2 regions of the Arthrobacter sp. NPDC056886 genome follow, and region 2 is predicted to be linked to the other one. Evidence: riboswitches for the same ligand, from Rfam matches in the RefSeq annotation. Region 2 holds a riboswitch; the other holds the start of a gene.
The links. A riboswitch is a leader RNA that binds a small molecule or an ion and turns the genes downstream of it on or off. The one in region 2 is predicted to bind S-adenosylmethionine.

Region 1 (7,888 bases), on a different contig from region 2:
CTGTCTTTCACAACCACGTCCTGCGGGCAAATATTCCGCAAAAGTGCAAGACTAGAACCGGTTCTCCCGCAGTGAAGCCGCGGTTCGTCCATCCAGGAGGAAATTCATGTCGTTTGTCCGCTTTCTCGCCCGGCCCATGCTCGCCTCCAGTTTCGTCCTCGCCGGCATGGACAAGCTCAAGAACGCGGATGACACTGCGGCACAGCTGTCCCCGCTGCTGCGGCGCACGGCCGACGCGCTCCCGTTCCAGCCCAACGAAAAAGTCGTGGCACGCGTGATCGGCGGCACCCAGATCGGTGCCGGCGTCTGCTTCGCCCTCGGCAAGTCCGCCCGGCTGGCAGCCACCCTGCTGGCCGTCATTTCGGTCCTGAACGGTTATGTGGAATGGCGCAGCGCGGACATCTCCTCGAAGGAAGCCCGCGACGCCCGCCGCAAGCAGCTTCTGAAAAACGTCACCCTCACCGGCGGCGTGCTCCTGGCCGCTGTTGATACCGCCGGCAAGCCCAGCCTGGCCTGGCGCGCAGGCCACCTGGCCGCGGATGCCAAGAAGAGCGCCAGCCACCTTGCCGCCGATGCCCGGAAGACCACCAACAAGCAGCTGAAAAAGGCCGACAAAGTTGTCCGCAAGGCCGTAGACCACACAGCCGGAGCCTAAGACGGTAATGACTGGCACCACCCCCTCCGCAGCTGCCCCTTCCCGCTCTGCCGGCCTCCATACCGCCGACGTCGGTCCGCACTGGCCCGCTCCCTTGGCCGTACGGCCCGTCGATGCCACTGTCACCGTTCCGGGGTCCAAGTCCCTGACCAACCGGTACCTCGTGCTGGCCGCCCTCGCTGACGGACCGTCCCGGCTGCGGGCACCGCTGCACTCCCGGGACTCCGCACTGATGATTGAGGCCCTGCGTCAGTTGGGGGCCACCATTACGGAAGTTCCCGGCGACGGCGCCTTCGGCCCCGACCTGGAAATCAGCCCGATCAGCTTGGATGCCGCTGCGGCAGAAACCGCGATCGACTGCGGCCTGGCCGGCACGGTCATGCGCTTCGTGCCTCCGGTGGCGGCACTGCGCCGCGGCCAGTCCCGTTTCGACGGCGACCCGCACGCCCGCAAACGCCCGATGGGCGCCATCATCGAGGCCCTGGCCGGGTTGGGTGTGGCGGTGACCGCACCCGACGGCGGTCCGGCGTCGTCGTTGCCCTTCACCGTCCACAGCACGGGCGAAGTTCGCGGCGGCCACCTCATCATCGACGCCAGCGCATCGTCCCAGTTCGTCTCCGCCCTGCTGCTGGCCGGCGCCCGCTTCACCCAGGGGCTCCATCTCGAACACGTCGGAAAGCCCGTACCCAGCCTGGACCACATCAACATGACTGTGGCCGTGCTGCGCGGCGTCGGCGTGGCGGTCGATGACTCGGTGCCGAACCACTGGATTGTCTCCCCCGGCCCGATCCGCGCCTTTGACCAGCGGATCGAGCAGGACCTCTCCAACGCCGGGCCCTTCCTCGCGGCGGCCCTGGCCACCCGCGGAACCGTGCGGATCCCCAACTGGCCCGCGGCGACCACCCAGGTCGGCGACCTCTGGCGCGGCATCCTGACCGCCATGGGCGCGACCGTGACAATGGATGCCGACACCCTGACCGTCAGCGGCGGCCCGGAGATCAAGGGTGGCGACTTCGACGAGACCAGCGAGCTCGCCCCCACCGTGGCCGCGCTGTGCGCCCTCGCCACCGGCCCCTCACGGTTGAGCGGCATCGCCCACCTCCGGGGCCACGAGACGGACCGGCTCGCGGCCCTCGTCACCGAAATCACCCGCCTCGGCGGCGACGCCGAAGAGACCGCCGACGGTCTCATCATCCGACCGGCCGCCCTGCACGGCGGGGTGCTGCACACTTACGCGGACCACCGCATGGCCACTGCCGGCGCCATCCTGGGCCTCGCGGTGCCCGGGGTGGAGGTCGAGGACATCGCGACCACGGCCAAGACCATGCCCGATTTCCCGCAGCTCTGGGAAGCGATGCTGGCACAGGGACCCGCCGCAGATGAGGACACCGCCGGTGGCACGCAGCACTGATTCCTGGGACGAGTCCGACGTCCGGATCCGTCCGAACAAGAAGGGCACCCGCCCCCGCACCAAGGACCGGCCCAGTTACGAGGACGCCGTCACCGGACGCATCATCACGGTCGACCGCGGCCGCTACACCGCCGTCGTGGGCGAAGGCACCGCCGACGAACGCAAGATCATTGCGGCCCGGGCCCGGGAGCTGCGCCGCAATCCCGTGGTGGCCGGCGACTTCGTCTCCCTGGTAGGGGACGTCACCGGCGAGCCCGACACCCTGGCGCGGCTGGTCAAGATCCAGGACCGCAAGACGCTGCTGCGCCGCAGCGCCGATGACACGGACCCGATCGAACGCGCCGTGGTGGCCAACGCCGACCAGCTGGTGGTGGTGGTCGCCGCCGCCAATCCCGAGCCTCGGACCGGTTTCATCGACCGCGCGCTGGTAGCGGCGTACGACGCCGGCATTGAGCCGCTGCTGCTCGTCACCAAGGCCGACGTCAAGGATCCCGCCGAGCTGTTGTCCAATTATCAGCACCTCGATTTCCCCGTCATCATCTCCAAGACCGCGGACTCCGCCGCTTCCGGCATCGACGCCCGCTCCGACGACGGGCTCTCCGCCCGGCTCGACAAGGACGCCGTGTCCCAGCTGCGCGACTACCTCGACGGCAAGGTCACCGTGATGCTGGGCCATTCCGGCGTCGGCAAGTCCACCATGGTCAACGCGCTGACCGGGGCCGAGCGGGCCACGGGAGGCGTCAACGCGGTCACCGGCCGCGGCCGGCACACGTCCTCCTCCGCGCTGGCGCTCAAAGTCAACGATGCACCGGCCGGCAGCTGGATCATCGACACCCCCGGCATCCGGTCCTTCGGGCTGGCCCACGTGGACCCGGACCGGATCCTCCGCTCTTTCCCGGATCTGGAGCCGGGCACCGACGACTGCGAACGCGGCTGCAAGCACGACGCCACCGCCGTCAACTGCGGCGTCGACAAGTGGGTTGCCGCCGGACATGCCGGGCCCTCCGGACCCGCCAGGCTCGCGTCCCTGCGCCGGCTGCTGGGCACGGACCCGCGGATGGAAGCGCAGGAAACCAAGGAACTGGGCACCGTCTCCTAGCCCGCCCGGCAACCGGGCCTTCGGCATCTGGCCGCGGCCTCCCGGCCGGCAGCCCGGTTTGCCGGTAGTTTGGAACCATGAGCCAACCCGCTTCGAGCTACAACGATGACCTGCGCCTTGCCCATGTATTGGCAGATTCGGTCGATTCCCAGACCATGAGCCGCTTTAAGGCGCTCGACCTTCGGATCGAGACGAAGCCGGACCTGACGCCCGTCACCGACGCCGACAAGTCCGCCGAAGAGGCCATCCGTGGCCAGCTTTCCCGGTCCCGGCCCCGTGACGCGGTCCTGGGCGAGGAATTCGGCAGTTCGGGCCATGGCTCCCGCCGCTGGATCATTGACCCGATCGACGGCACCAAGAACTTTGTCCGCGGCGTCCCGGTCTGGGCCACCCTGATCGCCCTCGTCGATGAGGGCGAGCCGGTGGTCGGCGTCGTCAGCGCGCCGGCACTGGGCAAGCGCTGGTGGGCCGCCAAGGGGGCGGGCGCGTACACGGGCCGCTCGCTCGCCGCCGCCACACGGCTGAAGGTATCCAACGTCTCCAACCTCGAGGACGCCTCGCTGTCCTACTCCAGCCTGGGCGGCTGGAAGCAACGCGGCAACCTGGACGAGTTCCTGGGCCTCACCGAAGAAGTGTGGCGTACCCGCGCCTACGGCGACTTTTGGTCGTACTGCCTCGTGGCCGAGGGTGCCGTGGACATCGCCTGTGAGCCCGAGCTGAACCTCTACGACATGGCCGCCCTGGTGCCGATCGTTACCGAGGCCGGCGGCCGCTTCACCTCGCTCGAGGGCGAGGACGGCCCCTTCGGCGGCAACGCCCTCGCCACCAACTCAATCCTCCACTCAGAAGTTCTCAAGCGGCTCAACCCCGACCTCGACGACCTCCTCTAGGCAACGGCTCAATCGAACAAACGGCGGCGGTATCCCCCATCCAGGGGGTGCCGCCGCCGTTTTGTTCGGCCACAGCGCGATTTGGGACGCGCACGTAACAATCCGCTTCACAATCGGTGGCCGCCTTTTCCCCGGCTGCGCGGATGTCCTACGCTCGATGCAGGTCACGAGTGCCAGCGCTAAACCCCGGTTTGCTGGCCGGCAACCCTCCAGTCGCGGTGGGGTGCCCCGGGTGACGACCTGGCCGGTCCGGAACGGACCCGGCAAGCGCGGATTCCCACCATGTGGGGTCCTGGTCGAGTGAGGTCCCATGACAACTGCCATTTTTCCCGCTGCCCCCGAATTTCACGCCACAACCGAGGGCGCGCGGCCTGATGGTCGGCATGCCCTCGCGGGCCGCCCGCTGGCCGCCGTCACCGGGGCCGAAATCCAGGCCCCGCTGATCACCGGCGGCCACGCCCGCTACGCCAATCTCGACTACGGTGCCTCCGCCCCGGCCCTGTCTGTGGTCTCGGCCTACTTGAACGAAATCCTGCCGTACTACGCGAGCGTGCACCGCGGCGCCGGCTATGCATCGCAGATCAGCACCTCCGTCTACGAGAACGCCCGGGACATCGTGCGGGACTTCGTGGGCGGCCGGCCGGACGACTCCGTGATCTTCACCCGCAACACCACCGATTCCCTGAATCTGCTGGCCGGCTGCCTGCCGCTCCGTGACGGCCGGCCCACGGGCGAGGTCTTGTATCTCGACATCGAGCACCACGCCAACCTCCTGCCCTGGCAGAATGTCCCGCACCGCAGCGTCGTGGCCGCCCCCACCCTCGCGGCCACCGTGGACCGGCTGCGGGACGAGCTCGCGCGCGGCGGCGTGAGCCTGCTGGCCGTCACCGGCGCTTCCAATGTCACCGGGGAGATCCTGCCGATCCGGGCCCTCGCCGCGCTGGCGCACGAGTACGGCGCCAGGATCGTTGTTGACGCCGCGCAGCTGGCCCCGCACCGGCGGATCGACATCGCCACGGACGACGTCGACTACCTCGCCTTCTCGGGGCACAAGCTGTACGCCCCGTTCGGCGCCGGCGTGCTGGTGGGCCGGACGGACTGGCTCGACGCCGGCACCCCGCATCTGGCCGGCGGCGGCGCGGTCCGCGACGCCCGGCTCGACTCCGTCAGCTGGACCACCGGACCCGCCCGGCACGAGGGCGGCTCGCCGAACGTCCTGGGTGCGGCCGCCCTGGCCCGCGCCACCCAGGTGATCGCAGCCCTGAACCCAGAGCAGTGGCAGGCCCACGAGGACGGCATCCGGTCCTTCCTCGTCGAGGGTCTGCAGGGCATCGACGGCGTGACCGTACACCGGATCTTTGCCGATTCTTCCCCTGCTTCTTCGTCCGGAGGCGACCTGCCGGGCACCGGCACCATCGGCGTCGTGAACTTTTCCGTGGAAGGCTACGACGCCGGGCTGGTGGCCGCCTATCTGTCGGCCGAACACGGCATTGGCCTGCGCGATGGGCGCTTCTGCGCCCACCCGCTACTCAAACGGCTCGGTCTGCCCGCCGGCTCCCTGCGGGCCAGCTTCGGCCTCGGCTCGCGGCTGGAGGATGCCGAGCGCCTGCTGGCCGGCCTGCAGCAGTTGCGCCAGACGGGACTCGGCTGGGACTACGTAGTGGACGCCGGCCGCTGGGTGCCGGCGAACGATACCCGCAGCTACCCCCACTGGGCGCCGAACACCCCGGGCACCGCCGGTGCCGCGCCCTGCACGGAGGACTAGGCGTGGAGGTCTAACAGCAGGCTGGGCCGGGCGGGACCAGGACCCGGCGCCGGTGCGGTAAATTCGAAAGGTATCTGAAAACAGCAGGACCTTCCCGAAGGAGATCGCACGTGGCAAGCGGCGGACCCAAGCTCCACGGTGGGCGGCGCCAGGAACTCGGCCAAAGCTTCCAGGACGGCGGGGAGCACTATGAACGTGTCCGTCCAGGCTATCCGCAGGAGTCGGCCGACTGGCTGATCCCGGCGGGGGCCAAGGATGCCGCGGACATCGGCGCCGGCACCGGCAAGTTCACTGCGCTTCTGGCAGCCCGTGGCCTGCATGCGGTGGCCGTTGACCCTTCTGCCGACATGCTGGAGCAGTTGCGCCGCACCCTGCCGGATGTCACCGCTATCGAGGGCAGGGCCGAGGACACAGGCCTGCCGCCGGAGTCCTTCGATCTCGTCACGGTCGCTCAGGCATGGCACTGGTGCGACCCCCGCCTGGCCAGCACCGAGATTGCCCGGATCCTGCGGCCGCACGGCGTGCTGGGCCTCATCTGGAACCAACTGGACACCGCTGTGCCGTGGGTGCACCGGCTCTCGCGCATCATGCACGCCGGGGATGTCCACAAACCACACTTTCGCCCGCCTGTGGGTCCCGAGTTCACCGGGCTGGAGAGCCACCTGACCCGGTGGGAGGATTCCGTCACCACAGCGGACATCCAGGAGCTGACCAAGTCCCGCAGCTACTACCTCGCGGCATCTGATTCCACCCGGGCCAAAGTAATGTCCAACCTCGACTGGTACCTGCACGAACACCTGGGTCATGCCCCAGGCGCGGCGCTCCAATTGCCCTACTTGACCCAGACGTGGCGGGCCTTCCGGATTGCGTAAGGCCAGGGCCGGGGCTTATCGTTTCGGTATGCCTAATAATTTCTTGTAGGCATCCGAAACATTGAACCGGGCGCTTTTCCGGCCGGTGCCGATCATCGCGTCAACGCAGACGCGCCATTCATGGGAGCTGGCAGTGCTGGATGTAAGGGGTCACGAGCAGTCGCCGCAGGACGCGCGCACCCATAAACATCCGGGTGCCCGCAGGGCCCTGATCGGCCTGTTGGGGCCGGCGTTCGTTGCGTCGATCGCCTACGTGGACCCCGGAAACGTGGCCGCCAACCTGACCGCCGGCGCACAGTACGGCTACCTGCTGGTGTGGGTTCTCGTGGCCGCCAACATCATGGCAGTCCTCGTCCAGTACCAATCCGCCAAGCTCGGGATCGTCACGGGCAAGAGCCTCCCGGAGATCCTCGGCGAACGGCTCAAGCCGTTCTGGCGCCGCGCCTTCTGGCTGCAGGCCGAAGTCGTGGCCGCCGCTACAGACCTCGCCGAGGTGGTGGGCGGGGCAATCGCCCTGTACTTGCTTTTCGGACTCCCCCTCCCCCTTGGTGCCGTGATTGTCGGCGCGGTGTCAATGGTCCTGCTCGCGGTGCAGGCCCGGCAGAAACAGCGGCCGTTCGAATTCATCATCATGTTCCTGCTCGGCATCATCACCATCGGCTTCCTGGCCGGGCTGTTCATCAGCCCGCCGGATCCGCGCGCAGCCCTGGCCGGGCTGGTGCCCGGCTTCCAGGGTCCGGACACGGTGCTGCTGGCCGCCAGCATGCTCGGCGCTACCGTCATGCCGCACGCCATCTACGTTCATTCAGCCCTGTCCCGGGACCGGCACCGGCCAGACGAACACCTGCATGTTCCACCTGCGGCCGTCGCGCGCTTGGTCAGGGCTACCCGGTTCGACGTTGTGGCCGCGCTTGCCATCGCCGGACTGGTCAACATCGGCATGCTGCTCCTTGCCGCCTCCACCCTCGGCGGCGAAGAGGGCACGGACACGATCGATGGCGCGCACGCCGCCATCACCGCCAATCTCGGCCCCATCATCGGCGTGATCTTCGCGGTCGGGCTGCTCGCATCCGGCCTGGCCTCGACCTCGGTGGGCTGCTATGCAGGCGGAACCATCATGCAAGGCCTGCTCAAGATCAAGATTCCTGTCATGGCCCGCCGCGTCGTGACCCTGATTCCGGCCGTTGTGCTGCTGG
Region 2 (7,888 bases):
CCGCCGGGTCCATGGCGGACGCCGCGAACATCTTGGCGTCCTGCCGCGCGCCGCCCGCCACGGCGGCCCGCACCTTGAACACGGATGTTTCCGGGCCGAAAGGAAAGTCCTCGAAGGCGCCGGGGAAGCTCAGGCAGATCTGGCGGAGGGTGGCAACGTCCATGGCACGAGCCTATCCGGCTGCGGCCTACCCGGCCTGCCCGGCAGACCCGGCAGCGCGGGCATCGCCGATGCTGTGCAGCCCTTCCGGGGTGGTGCCGTTGACTTCGTAGTCGCCCACGGTGCGGGCCTTGAACACGGCGGGGTTGTGGGTGGCGACGGTCCGGGCGTTGCGCCAGTGCCGGTCCAGCGACTTGGACTGCGACGTGGCGGACGCCCCGGTCACGTCGAAGAGCTGCTGCGCCGCGGACTGGACCAACTCGGGCACCAGCAGCTGGGCCTTTTCCACCGCGATCTCGCCGCGGACGTAGCGCTGGTCCGGGGTGAGATCCAGGTCCGGATCGGCGCCGGCGTCGAGCTCCCGGGCCGCGGCCAGCACCACGGACTCCGCCGCGAAGACCTTGGCGGAGAGCTGGCCCACCAGCTGCAGGATCAGCGGGTCGCTGCGGAACAGCTCGCCGGAACCGGTGTTGAACGTGCGCTTGCGGTCGCGGACCAGTATCCGGGCGTCGGCCAGCGCCGCCCGGCCGATGCCCGCCAGGACGGCGAGCAGGACCAGCTGGAAGAAGGCGGGCTCGTGCGTGGTGGATTCTGAGCGCCGGATGATGTTGGCGTCGGGAACGACGGCGTCGCGGAAGATGGTGGTGCCGGTGCCGGTCAGCTGCTGGCCGAAGCCGTCCCAGTCGTCGAGGATCTCTACCCCCGGCTGGGTGGTGCTGACCACGGCGTACTGGCGGCCCTCCACGCCCTCGGTGCTGGCCATGACGGCAATCCACTCGGCGAAGATGGTGCCGGTGGTGTAATACTTCCTGCCGTTGAGCAGCCAGTCCCCGCCGTCGCGCGTCAGCTTGGTTCCGGTGGTGCCGAGGACATTTCCGGACTTTTCCGTGGCTGCGTTTCCAAAGATCTCGCCCGCCACCACCTTCGGATACCAGCGGTTCCGGAACGCAATGGATTCCAGACCGACGGTTTCCACGAAGGCGAAGTGCGAGCGGTAGAGGTGGGCCACGGAGGAATCCGCCTCGGCGAGTTCGATGAGCAGCCGGAAGAAGGGCTCAAAGCCGATGCCGTCGCCCCCGTGTTCGGCAGGCACCCGCAGCCGCCCGAAGCCTGCCTCGTTCAGCCAGCGGACCTGTTCGAAGGGCAGGACCCGGTCCTGCTCGCGGGCGAGCGCCCCCTCGGCAATCCGGGCAAACACGGTCCGGAAACGCTGCGCCAGTTTCTCGTAGGCGGCGTCGGCCGAGATCTCAGCTGTCTTCAGTGCCCCGCTCATCGCGCGTCCTCCAAGGCGTTCTGTGCCTGCTCGGCCGTTGCCGAGTTGGCGGTGAAGGCGCCGCGGTAGCTGCGGGCCGGGTGCCGGTCATTGAGCCCGGCGCCGTTGTCGCCGGCGCCGAACAGTTTTTCGCGCAGGGTGCCTTCCGCGTAGTCCTGCTGGGCCAGGCCGCGGCGGCGCAGCTCCGGCAGCACGTGTTCGATGAAGTCGGTGTACGAATCCGGAATCAGCTGGTTGATGATGTTGATGCCGTTCACCCCGGCGTCCTGCCACTCCTCGAGGCGGTCCACGATCTGTTCCGGGGTCCCCAGGACGCGGTGGGCACGGCTGCGGAAATTGGCCACATCACGCAGGGTCGGATTGCCTCCGGGAACCGATTTGCGCAGGCTGTCCAGGTGCCCCTGGGTGCCTTCGGTGTGGAACTCGCCCAGCGGCGTATCGAGATCCAGGCCGCCAAGGTCCACCCCGGCCCCGCCGCCGATGTGGGCTATCAGCGCCCCGGAATCCAGGTACTCGTCCAGTTCCGCGGCCTTGCGGGCGGCTTCCGCCTCGGTGCTTCCGACGATGAAGTGGAGCCCCTGGAAGAACTTCACGTCCCCGGCGAGCCGCCCGGCGGCGACGGCCTGCTGCCGCACGGACGCCGTGTATTCGGCGGCGGCGGCCGGGTTCGGGGACAGCATGAAGGTGGCCTCGGCATGGGCGGCGCAGAACTGCTGCCCGCGCCCGGAGCTCCCGGCCTGGAACAGCACGGGTGTGCGCTGCGGCGAGGGTGCGGACAGGTGCGGCCCGTCAATGGAGTACCGGTGGCCGCGGTGGTAGATCTTGTGGACCCTGTCCGGATCCGCATGGATGCCGTTCTCCTTGTCCTGGACCAGCGCGCCGTCGTCCCACGACCCCTCCCACAGTTTGTAGGCGGCCGCCACGTATTCGTCCGCCCAGGCGTAACGGTCATCGTGGGCCACCAGGCCGTCGCCGAAGTTCCGGTGCGCATTCTCCGCCGCGCTGGTCACGATGTTCCAGGCCGCACGCCCCTGGGAGAGATGGTCCAGGGTTGAAATCTGCCTGGCGAACTGGAAGGGGTGGCTTTGGACCACCGAGGACGTCGCCGCCAGGCCGATGTTGCGCGTCGTGGCGGCCAGCGCACCGAGGAGAATCAGCGGGTCATTGGCGGGCACCTGCATGCCGCGCCGCACGTGCGGTGCCCAGCCGCCGTCGTCGTTCCCGTACAGTCCCACCACGTCGGCGAAGAACATCACGTCGAACTTGGCGTCCTCCAACTGCCGGGCCAGGCTGGTCCACAGCTCAAGTTCGTTGAAGCGGTGCTGCTGCGCCGCCGGATGTCGCCATTGGCCGCCCATGATGTGGCTGGTGGTGTTCATGACGAAGGCGCTCAGCAGCAGCCTGGGCCGTCCGTCCGGGTGTGCAGTGTCAGCGGTGGCCATGGGGCCCCTTTCCTTGCAATGTAAAAATCATGGCAATGCGAAATTCATGAAAAAGGTGTGGTCAGCGCACGACGGCGGGTTCCCGGCTTTCAGCGGCCGCTTCGGCACGTGCCTCACCCGGAAGTTCGGTTTCGCCAAGGGCGCGGTCCTTCGTCTCCGGTGCCTTGAGGGTGGCCACGATAGTGATGGCGGAGACGGCGAGGAAGTAGACGACCACCCAGACCGGATTTCCGCCGCCGGCGGCCAACAGGGCCGTGGCGACCAGCGGTGCCAGCCCGCCGCCGAGCACCGAACCGATCTGGTAGCCGATGGACACACCGCTGAAGCGGACGCGTGTGCTGAAAAGTTCCGAGAAGAACGCCGCCTGGGGGCCGTACATCGCGTCATGCCCGATGTTGAGGCCGACCACGACGCCGAGGATGATCAGCAGGATGTTGCCCGTGTCCAGCAGCCAGAAGAACGGAATGATGGCTGCAGCGCTGGCCACGGCGCCGAAGAGATAGACGGAACGGCGGCCGAACCGGTCAGACAACGCGCCCCAGAGCGGCACGGTGACAAGGCCCAGCGCCGACGCGATCAGGACTGCCGTTAGGCCGGTATTGCGGTCGGTGCCGGACACCTGGGTCAGGTACGTCAGGATGAACACGGTATAGACGTAGTAGAAGGCGTTCTGGGCGATGCGGAGGCCCGTGGTCAGCAGGATCTGACGTGGGTGGGTCTTCAAACTCTCCAGCACCGGACGGGCCGCAACGCTCTGGACGGACTGGACGTGCTTGAACTCCGGGCTGTCCTCGACGGAAAGGCGGATGACCAGGCCCACGGCCACCAGGACCAGGCTCGCAACGAAGGGCACGCGCCAGCCCCATGCCAGGAACTGCTCATCGCTCAGCGAGTTCTCCAGCACCAGCAGGACGCCAGTGGCCAGGAGCATGCCGGAGGTTGGGCCGAGCTGCGTGGCGCTGGAAGTCAGCCCGCGCTTTTTGGGGGCCGCGTGTTCCACGGTCATGAGGGCGGCACCGGCCCACTCGGCCCCGTAGCCGATGCCCTGGATCACGCGCAGGAGGAGGAGCAGGGCCGGCGCCACCCAGCTGATCTGGGCGTAGGTGGGCAGGAGCCCGATTGCGGTGGTGGCCAGCCCGGTCAAGAGCAGCGAGGCCACGAGGACAGATTTCCGGCCGATCCTGTCGCCGTAGTGGCCGCCCAGCACGCCGCCGATGGGCCGGGCAACGAACCCGACGGCGTAGGTGGCGAACGCGGCAATCGTGCCCACCAGGGGGTCGGCCGGGGCGAAGAACAGGGGGCCGAAGACGGTCGCCGCGGCGAGGCCGTACAGGACGAAGTCGTAGCCCTCAATGGTGGTGCCGATGAAGCTGGCGACGGCCACCTTCCCGGTCATTTTCTGCGGGCGTGTTTCAGTACTCATATGCGGTCTCCTGGCGTATGCCGGGAAAGCGCTGCCTCCGCGATTCAGGCTGACAGGGCCGGAAATCCGAGCGGAAGACGGCGCCTTCTCCATCGGTCCTGGCGGTAGCACCGTCCTCAACGAGGGGGTTGCTGCGGCGTCACGGAGCCAGATCTCTCAGCCGCTCGGGATGGTTACGAGTCCATCTCACACGGCCAGGCGGGGATACGGAAAAAGCCGGTCACATTTTGTAACCGACTCTTCGCTATCTGTTGATCGTGTTTCCCTGGGCCGCTAGAGGCCCACGCGCCATCCTTCGCGGGCGGGGCACTCGTTGACGACGACGTCCAACCCGGCGGCCTTGGCGCGTTCCACCGCGGCGTCGTCGAAGACGCCCAGCTGCAGCCAGACGGCCTTGGCTCCAATGGCAATGGCCTCGTCGATGACGCCCCCCACCTTCTGGGAGTTGACGAAGCAGTCCACGACGTCGAGGGGGTGTTTCGCCACGGGGATCTCCGCCAGGGAGCGGTACCCCTTCTCGCCGTGAACGTCGTCTCCGGGCAGGTTGACCGGAATGATTTCCATGCCCATCCGGTCCCGGACATACAGGGAGACCTCGTACGCCGAGCGCCACTGGTTGGTGGTCAGGCCGACCACCGCCCACGTGCCTTTGGTTCGCATGAGGCGGTCAATGACTGCCGGATCGTTAACGTGGGCCATGCATCAACCTTACTCCTGCAACCTTTCCGGGTAATCATCGAATAAATGACTGATTCCAACGGCCCCGGGCCGCCGTGAACGAATATTACAGCGCGGGAGGCGCGGATTTTGTGGAATGCTGCACTTCAGTTCTAGTAGGTAGTGACCATCCCGAGCGGCCGAGAGACCTGGATCAATGAAGCCGCAGCAACCCCCGGTGACGTGAGACGACCATTCCCACGGAGCTGTTCCTCTCTCTTTCGATGAAATTCGAGGGAACTGGAGGAACCAAGGGTGCTACTGCCAGGACCGATGGAGTGCTGCAATGACCCCAGAGAATTCTTCCGCCCTGCCCACCTTTGCCCGGACTGCGTCCGAGGCATCCCCACAAACCACTTCGGACGCGACGGCGATCGAAGCAGGGCTGCGTGACGCGCCCGGCTCCTCTCGCGGCTCTTCGGGATGGTCCCTGACCGAGCCCACGGACGGCGCAGTGCACGGCGCCCCCACCGACGGACCGGCGCGTCACCGCAGCACCACCCCCCGCCACAGCGGCACACCCACTGCAGGAACAGTCCAGGCGGAGTCGGTTGCGTTCTGGGAAACCCAGGCCCTCCGCCTCGACTGGGCCGACCTGCCGGCCGGTTCCTCCAACGACGGCGGCAAGCCCTGGCACACCGCGCACCGCCGCGTCCCGGCCGACGTCGAGGCCGGCACCGGCCCGCAGATCACCTGGTTCGAAGGCGGCAAGCTCAATGTCGCCTACAACTGCGTCGACCGCCATGTAGCGGCGGGGCGCGGGGACAAGGTGGCCCTGCACTTCGAGGGCGAGCCCGGTGACCGCCGTGCCGTGACCTACGCCGAACTCCAGCGCGAGGTGTCCAGGGCCGCCAATGCGCTCCTGGACCTGGGCATCACCCAGGGCGACCGTGTGGTCATCTACCTCCCGGTCATCCCCGAAACCGTGATCATCACCCTCGCCGTGGCCCGCATCGGCGCCATCCATTCCTTGGTCTTCGGCGGCTTCTCCGCCGAGGCTTTGAGGTTCCGGGTGGAGGACACCGGCGCCAAACTCTTGGTCACCACCGACGGCCAGTTCCGCCGCGGCACCGCCGTGCCGGTCAAGGACAACGCGGATGCCGCCGTCTCCGGCGATAACGCGATCGAGCACGTCCTGGTGGTCAACCGGACCACTCCGGTGGATGAGCTCGGGACCGTCCCGATGACCGCGGGCCGCGACGTATGGTGGCACGACGCCGTCGGGACCGCCTCCGACGTCCATGAAGCGGAGGCGTTCGACGCCGAGACGCCGCTGTTCATCATGTACACCTCCGGCACCACGGGCAAGCCCAAGGGCCTGGTCCACACCTCCGGGGGCTACCTCACGCAGGCGTCCTGGAGCTTCGAGCACCTGTTCAGCAACCCCGACCCCGCGCTCCGGGACCAGGACGTGCACTGGTGCACGGCCGACCTCGCCTGGGTCACCGCGCACACCTACGAGCTCTACGGCCCGCTCTCCAACGGCGCCACGCAGGTTATCTTCGAGGGCACCCCCAACACCCCGCATCCGGGCCGGCACTTTGAGATCATCGAACGCTACGGGGTCACGCAGTACTACACCGCGCCCACCCTGGTCCGCTCCCTCATGGGCTGGTTCCCGGACGGCGTCCCGGACACGTACAACCTCTCCTCCATCCGCCTGCTCGGCACGGTGGGCGAGGCCATCAACCCCGAGGCCTGGCGCTGGTTCCGGACCAACATCGGCGCCGGCACCGCCCCGGTGGTGGACACCTGGTGGCAGTCCGAAACCGGCGCCACCATACTCTCCCCCGCCCCGACGGACGCCGCGTTCAAGCCCGGCTGCGCGGCCCGCCCGCTGCCCGGCGTCAGCACGCGCATCGTGGACGATGCCGGCAATACGGTTCCGCCGGGCGTCCAGGGTTTCATCGTGGTGGACTCCCCCGGCCCGGCGATCGCCCGGACGGTCTGGGGAAACCCTCGCCGCTACTTCGATTCGTACTGGCGCCAATACGCCGAACAGGGCTGGTTCCTCGCCGGTGACGGCGCCAAGTACGACCACGACGGCGACATCTGGATCCTCGGGCGGGTGGATGACACCCTCAATGTCTCGGGACACCTGCTCTCCACCATCGAGATCGAGTCGGCGCTCGTGTCCCACCCGGACGTGGTGGAGGCCGGCGTCTGCCCGGTCGCGGACCCCAAGACCGGCCACGCGATCGTCGCGTTCGTGGTGTTGAAGGATTCGACAGCCACCGAGGACATCGCGTCCGCACTGAAGGTGCACGTCGCGAAGGCCATCGGTCCGATCGCAAAGCCGCGCGACGTCGTCGTCGTTCCCGACGTGCCCAAGACCCGCAGCGGCAAGATCATGCGCCGGCTGCTGACCCAGCTGTTCGAAGGAACCACGCTCGGGGACACCACCTCGCTCCAGAACGAACCATCCATCGCGGACATCCAGGATGTGCTGCGCACCCGAAATACCCCGGCAGTAAAGGACCACTCATGAGTGAAATCAGCAACGTCGCCCGACTTTCCGAACCGCTCAAGTTCGCCTACTGGGTTCCCAACGTCTCCGGCGGCCTGGTGGTCTCCACCATCGAACAGCGCACCGGCTGGGACTTCGACTACAACAAGAAGCTGGCCCGGATCGCGGAAAACTCCGGCTTCGAATACGCCCTGACGCAAACCCGGTACGCCGCCTCCTACGGCGCGGACAAGCAGCACGAGGCCACCTCGTTCAGCCTGGCCTTGCTGGCCGCCACCGAGCGCCTCAAGGTGATCTCCGCCGTCCACCCCGGCATGTGGCACCCCGGCGTGCTGGCGAAGTTCATCATCACCGCGGACCACATCTCCAACGGCCGTGCCGCCGTGAACATCGTCTCGGGATGGCTC

Region 1: it holds a riboswitch for S-adenosylmethionine, as region 2 does, so the genes downstream of both, ACFRJ8_RS07735 (aminotransferase class V-fold PLP-dependent enzyme) here and ACFRJ8_RS17040 (MFS transporter) in region 2, are expected to answer to the same signal.

Annotation. Positions count from the first base shown of each region.
Region 1 is NZ_JBHUBT010000003.1:433,927-441,814, reverse strand. Features, by position in the region: gene ACFRJ8_RS07755 (DoxX family protein) at 107-655, shown strand; gene aroA (3-phosphoshikimate 1-carboxyvinyltransferase) at 663-2,066, shown strand; gene ACFRJ8_RS07745 (ribosome small subunit-dependent GTPase A) at 2,050-3,165, shown strand; gene hisN (histidinol-phosphatase) at 3,243-4,055, shown strand; SAM riboswitch class IV at 4,218-4,331, shown strand; gene ACFRJ8_RS07735 (aminotransferase class V-fold PLP-dependent enzyme) at 4,366-5,820, shown strand; gene ACFRJ8_RS07730 (class I SAM-dependent methyltransferase) at 5,931-6,692, shown strand; gene ACFRJ8_RS07725 (Nramp family divalent metal transporter) at 6,826-7,888, shown strand, end outside.
Region 2 is NZ_JBHUBT010000009.1:262,027-269,914, forward strand. Features, by position in the region: gene ACFRJ8_RS17025 (MmcQ/YjbR family DNA-binding protein) at 1-163, opposite strand, end outside; gene ACFRJ8_RS17030 (acyl-CoA dehydrogenase family protein) at 188-1,432, opposite strand; gene ACFRJ8_RS17035 (NtaA/DmoA family FMN-dependent monooxygenase) at 1,429-2,874, opposite strand; gene ACFRJ8_RS17040 (MFS transporter) at 2,936-4,297, opposite strand; SAM riboswitch class I at 4,384-4,473, opposite strand; gene ACFRJ8_RS17045 (CoA-binding protein) at 4,571-4,996, opposite strand; gene acs (acetate--CoA ligase) at 5,301-7,502, shown strand; gene sfnG (dimethylsulfone monooxygenase SfnG) at 7,499-7,888, shown strand, end outside.